Regions from separate parts of the Photobacterium sp. DNB22_13_2 genome, predicted to be linked through region 2. Evidence: predicted binding sites of a transcription regulator. Region 2 holds the regulator's gene; the other holds the start of a gene.
The links. Region 2 encodes CRP, which controls carbon source genes, mostly activating them, when cyclic AMP is high. Its sites were predicted from a motif close to TGTGANNNNNNTCACA; they were not measured.

Region 1 (3,397 bases), on a different contig from region 2:
AAACCAGCAATTGTCGCGACCCAACGTGCAGTGCCGACATTTTCTTTCAGAAATATACCCGCGCCAATCGTAGCGAACAGCGGTGAGGTCATAAGTAGCGCGATACCCTGCCAGATTGGCACCGGATAGGCCAGCGCCCAAAGCCACAGTTGAATACCGATTACCGCTAGCAATACGCGAAAACAGTGTTGGCCAAAATGTTGAGTGCGCAGTGCATTGCGAATACCCAAGGTTCTTAACCAAGGGAAAATAGCAATTAAGGCAATGAAGTACTGGAATAGGGCAACAGTGGTTGATGGAAGATGTAAAACCATACTGAGGTACTGTGCCAAGCTGTTGACTATAGCAAAAGCCAAGCCGGCAGTGACCATCCAGCTAGCCCCTTGAACCGGGTTGTGTTGATGAGACATGTAATTAATATTTATTGGGTTTATATCTGGAAAATCATACTCCTACACATGGTAAGAGAAAACCGCTTTCTGTTCGCTAAGCGACAACAGATACAAAAAAACCGCCAATTGGCGGTTTTTTATCTTCATTGTGCTTACGCAGCAACATAAGACAATGGAATATCAGGGTTTAGTGCTTCCAGTGTAGTCTGTGTATCAGAGAGGTGGCTGATTGTGCTGTCTGCTTTTTCAACCAATGCCGCTTCTTCAATGTCAGCAAGCGGGTAACCTGCCATGTTCATGTTAACCAATGCCACCTGTAACGGAGGAAGGCTAGGGTTGAAGGCAGCATTCTCGGCGTACATACCAATGAATGTTTTACCGTCTTTTGCTTTCAGTGCCACACCGCTGAAGTTTTTGGTGTAAGGCGCATGCGCACGGTTAGCTGCTTGGCAAGCTTGCTGAATGAGGGCTTCTGATGCTTCAGTTTCCATACCATTATCAACTTTAGTCAGTAGCGCATCAGTTACATTTAGGTCGGCTGGACCAAAAGATTCAGGTAAGTACTCTTGCAGTGACTTTGCAGCACGCTCTGGCAATTGAACAACCAATTCGTTCGCTGTTGTTAGCTCGTTCATGAACTGGCGACAGTGGCCACAAGGGCTGTAATTAATGGTAATATCAGAAATGCCGGTTTCGCCTTTCACCCAAGCATGGCTGATGGCGGATTGTTCTGCGTGAATCGTTTGAGAAAGGCAAGCACCGACAAATTCCATGTTGGCACCGAAATAAAGCGTGCCAGATTGACCACGGACGATTGCGCCAACATAGAAATTCGAGATAGGTGCAACAGAATAAGCAGCGGCAAGCGGAAGTAATGCAACACGCAATTCACTGTCAGTCATGTTGGTTTTCGACATTAACTGAGCAAACACCTCAGGGTTTAAGGTGGCATCGAAATTCTCAGCTTCTAGCACAGGTTTAATTGCAGAAGCCAGATCAGCGGGTAGAGCGCCTAAAGCATCCATTACTTTAGTGTGCATGAGTTTTCACTCCGTCTTGTGTATGGAGAAACATTGTAGGCTTGGTAACTATATAATTGAGTGATCTCGATCACACTTAACAATCAACCGTTGCATCATTTGCAGTAATGCGAGTCGGGTCACACAGGTTATAAATAAATTATAGAAGATAATCAATTATTTAGTTTTGTATTCGATTACTAGCACATCTTAGCGAAATACTGCCATGATGAGTGGAAACAATAGCGGGGCCAAAATCGATGTGATCACCCCACAAATTACCAAGGCCAAGGAGCTGAATGCGCCTTCCTGATAATTTTCTTCTGCCGCTTTTGCTGTGCCCAATGCGTGGGAGACCGTGCCCATGGTTAGCCCCTTGGCGATTGGCGCTTTGACACCGATCAGGCGGAATAAGGGATAACCCAATACCGCACCAAATAACCCAGCAATAATAACCATAATAGCGGCAACTGAAGGGAGTCCGCCAACTTGTTCTGCCACGGCCATCGCGATAGGGGTCGTCACTGACTTAGGGAGAATTGATGCCGTAAGTTGTGCATCAGCCCCTAGCATCAGTGCGATGCCCGCACCGGTGATCATCGATAACAAACTACCGATTAGACAGACAGAGAAAATCACCTTCCATTTTTTGCGGATCTGACTGAGTTGCTCATAAAGAGGAAAAGCCAATGCAACCACTGCGGGTTCAAGCAAAGCATTAAGCCATTTGTTCTGCTCGAAATAGGTTTCATAAGGAATTTCAAGCCATATTAACAACGGGATGATCACCAGCAAGCAAATGAGAAGCGGATTAACAATAGGATGCTGGATATGCTTGGAAATATAACGGGCCGTGTAGAACACAACCAAGGTAGTCAGCAGCCAGATCATTGTTTTTCCTTATAATGTGTTGCCAAACCTATGGTGACGAAGACCACCACACTACTACCAATAGTGCTCAATAGGATGATAAGGGCGTTATTGGTAAGAAGGTCGAGGTAGTTCATTAGCCCTATGCCAACAGGGACAAACAATAAAGCCATATGGCGAATAAGAAGGTGACAGCCTTGCATTGCCCAGTGGGCAGGAATAAGCCCCATAGAAAGAATGGTGAACAATATCAGCATGCCGATGATGCTACCGGGGATGGCTAAACCGGTAAGGTGTTGAATGCCTTTGCCTAACAATAGACAGACAAAAATAATAAAGAAAGATCGTAGATATGCCATGAGCTCATCAGAGGTGGTAGAAGAAACTCATTTATCATACAAAATAAATGTGATCTAAGCCACACTTAGTTGTCATGACTTTAATGCTTCAAAAAGAGTTAATTCTTCATAAATAATCGAGGAATGACGCGGTAATGATACCCGCTGCGATTAATGCCAGTATGGCGACAGATATTTTATGCACCGTACTGGTTTTGACTATCTCTTCGGTGGCAGAGCTAAATTCGTCCTCTTCATTGTCTGGGCTCGGAGGGGGAGCTTGGTCTTGATCTTCCGCTTTTTCTGGTTCGTGGGGCAGTCGACAGGTTTTCTCAGGCAATGGCACCCTAAAACCATAATGGGGGACCACTTCGATCGGGATAGCCATTTTTTCCTGCAGGATGAGCTTTGCCGCTAAAGGTTTGAGTACATTATTAAGATCGTAGTGTTGACCGGTGCCGTCTTCATAAGGATCAAGTTGGCTGAAGGTTTTATTGTGTAATTGCTCATGGCTGATCACTTCACCGGCACAATAGCAAAGTGCCTCGAGTAACCGAGACTCATGCAACGTGAGCGGTGTTTCTGTTTTGTCTCGCCAAACCAGCAAGTGTACGTCTGGCTCAAAGTCGACATCTGGGAACCGAAAACAGCGTGTTAAAGATTGTGTTGTCATATCAATCACTACAATTCGCCCTTCGAATCCATGAATGACAATTTAAAATCCTTCACTATTTAGTGTTGGTGCTCATGCCCAGTTGCGCAATCTCACAACAAAGAA
Region 2 (3,397 bases):
CAGTCGATACCTCCAACCCGTTCAGTGCCAAGGCAATTCCAAGTCTGGACGAAAGCTTTGTGGTGATCCGCTTCCGCGGGATCAAGAAAGTTGATTTCCCTTACTTGCTGTCGATGATCCAAGGGTCGTTTATGTCGCGCCACAACACCTTGGTAGTGCCCGGCGGAAAAATGAGTTTTGCGATGGAATTGATCATGCGGCCACTTATCCAACAGCTGATTGATACAGGGAAAATCGGATAGTCCAAGGTTATATAAATGAAGTAGCGAGAGCTGATTAGCTACTCGCTACTTAGAGTTTTATGGGGTCCTGAGTCCTGCCCCCCCTAAAGACCTAAAAAAATATCGCGCTCTTTCGCTCTGCCTGCTTTTCCTAGGAACTAGGATTCCGTCTCCAAGCGCTTACTCTTCTATCACCTCATATGAGTGAGTCATCTCGACCCCTTCACCTAGCATAAGGCACACTGAGCAGTATTTTTCCAACGAGTCGGCCACAGTTTTTGCCACAACGGCTTCATCCAGGTTTTCACCTGTCACCACAAAATGCAAATTAGCGGTGGTAAAAATACGTGGTGCCTGCTCGCGGCGAACCGAATTGATTTGCGCTTCGCAACCGGTGATTTTCTGCCCGGCAGATTTAAGCCCATCCACCACATCTACCGAACTACACCCACCCGCAGCCATCAGTACCAGCTCCATTGGGCTCGGTGCTTTTTCGCCACCATTGCCATCCATCACCACGCTGTGGCCGGAATTTGACTGCCCTAGAAAGGTCATATTTTCGACCCATTTCACTCGTGATTGCATTGGTTTCTCCTTACAACTTATAGAGGGTTTCGGCACAATCTAGCAACTGTGTGATCATGTGCACACTTATGACTACAAAATGGCCATTTCACATAGATCAATATCAAGAAAAGCGCGCCGAAAAAAGATAAAATCTGAACTAATTATTCACGTGAGCTTGCAGCCCAGCGGTTGACTGAATATCCTAAACGACGAGCTAATTATGATTAGGCCCAGCCACATTTTTAATGGACGTCGTTGTTGGGCAACAAACGCAGAGGAAGTTAGTAATATGGTTCCAGGTAAACCTCAAACAGATCCAACTCTAGAGTGGTTTCTTTCCCATTGCCACATTCATAAATACCCTTCAAAGAGTACTTTGATCCATGCGGGTGAAAAAGCGGAAACGCTCTATTACATCGTAAAAGGTTCTGTTGCGGTCCTGATCAAGGATGAAGAAGGTAAGGAAATGATCCTGTCTTACCTAAACCAAGGTGACTTCATCGGTGAGTTAGGCCTATTCGAAGAAGGCCAAGAGCGTACCGCTTGGGTTCGAGCTAAGACCCCTTGTGAAGTTGCAGAAATTTCTTTCAAGAAGTTCCGCCAGCTTATCCAAGTTAACCCAGATATCCTGATGCGCCTTTCTGCGCAAATGGCAAGCCGCCTTCAGGTGACTAGCCAGAAAGTCGGTGACTTGGCATTCCTGGATGTAACAGGCCGTATCGCGCAGACACTATTGAACCTGGCTAAACAGCCAGATGCAATGACTCACCCAGACGGTATGCAAATCAAGATCACCCGTCAGGAAATCGGCCAGATCGTTGGTTGTTCCCGTGAGACTGTTGGTCGTATCTTGAAGATGCTAGAAGAGCAGAACCTGATTTCTGCCCATGGTAAAACTATCGTTGTTTACGGCACACGCTAAACAACCCAGTTTACTAACAGATACTCAAAAAGCCGCACTATGCGGCTTTTTTTATTGCCCATCACGCCCACTTTCATACTTACAGGGCATTACTGTCTACTCCATCACTCTTTTTGTTCTTGTATCTACGCAACTTAGTGCTACATTGTGCATATCAATCCTCATCACCTGTAATGGAATACCGGTATGGACATCGAACGCTTTTCACCACATCGCTCCCACCACATCCAGCGTGGAGTCATTTCGCCGCTACCCGATACCGTTGAGTTGACAGGTTTCAGTGACAGCCGCCACTACCTTGAGCAACATGAGAAGGTGAAACGCCATACACCGGAGTCCCAACTGGGGTATCCACTCGATAGCCTCAAGCACTAAATCCAGACACATGAAAACGCCTGTGACCGCATTAGCCACAGGCGCTTACATTATGCAGACTAGATCGCCTGACTTCAGACAGGTTACTCTGATTTAGCTGGCATCCGTACTTTCGAAGATCTTATCTGCCGACGCCTCGACAAAGCCGGTATACAGCTCACCGTCATCTTTCGGATAGCGCTTGGCAAACTCATAGAACCCGCCCGGTATGCTATGAACGCCATCGAGAAACCCAACCTCAACTCTATCAGCCATGGTCGATGACTGTTCAAGCATCACCTCGGGGCTACCTTTAACATCACCGCCAGCGCTGTTGATCTCAAACCCGTTGTGGCGCAGCAAGTGATTGACCTCAGCCACCTCGGTAAACTGCTCCAGCTGGTTCAGGCTAACAGTAAAGTGGTTGGCACCAAAACCATGGGCGGCTAACCAGCCAGCATATTCGCTTTCTGCCGCCAGCAACTCATAGGTCGCATAGTCCAGATCCCACAACCGCCCGCCATAGAGGAAGGCAGGATCTCGCATGGCCTGCTCAGGCACCTGTTCGACCAGTTCCCTGACCGTCTGCTGCAACAGCGAGCTAAACTGACCCACCATCAGCTCACTGATAAACACTTTGGGTGCCAATGGGTTCGGATGCTCGAAATGTTCGGCATATAATTTCTTGGCTTCGAAATGATAGCGGCCACACGGCTTGTAGCCAATGGCAATGAACGGCGCCGCCAGTCGATCAAGCCCGACCTTCGGTAGGTTAAATGTTCGCAGCGCAATATGATCATTAAGCAGCGGCTCTTCTTCGGTCAGCAGATCATGAACCTGAGCGGCTGATGGGCATAGGCGCTGGATATAATCCTCCCATAACCCGGCAAATAGTTGCTCTACCCTTTCCATGTGCTCGCTATCCTCTTTGACTGGTGAATGATTGACGGCAATTAAAGCGTAATGCCCGGCGAAAGCTGAGCAGGTAGCTCAGGCAGCTCACCTTCCATCGATGCCATTGGGTATGCACAGTAGTCTGCCGCGTAATACGCGCTTGGCCGCAGGTTACCAGATGCCCCCGGCCCACCGAATGGTGCATCACCACTCGCCCCAGTTAACTGACGATTGCGGTTAACAATCCCGGCACGGATATGTTCGATAAAATACTGCCACTCACTATCATCGGTCGAGACCAACCCTGCAGATAAACCATAGCGGGTATCATTGGCCTTCTCCACTGCCTCATCCAACTCGTGGTAACGGGCGACCTGTAAAAGCGGGCCAAAGTATTCTTCATCCGGTAACTCAACAATCTGGCTGACCTCGATGATCC

Region 1: cdd (cytidine deaminase) is a predicted target of CRP. The motif match lies at 1,492-1,507, and genes of this name have one in related genera.

Annotation. Positions count from the first base shown of each region.
Region 1 covers NZ_JBNNXU010000002.1:123,870-127,266, reverse strand. The annotation lists gene ACVA58_RS03770 (DMT family transporter) at 1-410, opposite strand, end outside; gene cdd (cytidine deaminase) at 545-1,432, opposite strand; gene ACVA58_RS03760 (CidB/LrgB family autolysis modulator) at 1,622-2,302, opposite strand; gene ACVA58_RS03755 (CidA/LrgA family protein) at 2,299-2,640, opposite strand; gene ACVA58_RS03750 (winged helix-turn-helix domain-containing protein) at 2,747-3,292, opposite strand.
Region 2 covers NZ_JBNNXU010000011.1:51,039-54,435, forward strand. The annotation lists gene ACVA58_RS16410 (phosphoribulokinase) at 1-242, shown strand, start outside; gene ACVA58_RS16415 (OsmC family protein) at 402-806, opposite strand; gene crp (cAMP-activated global transcriptional regulator CRP) at 1,078-1,710, shown strand; gene ACVA58_RS16425 (hypothetical protein) at 1,897-2,085, shown strand; gene ACVA58_RS16430 (2-oxoadipate dioxygenase/decarboxylase family protein) at 2,179-2,976, opposite strand; gene astD (succinylglutamate-semialdehyde dehydrogenase) at 3,018-3,397, opposite strand, start outside.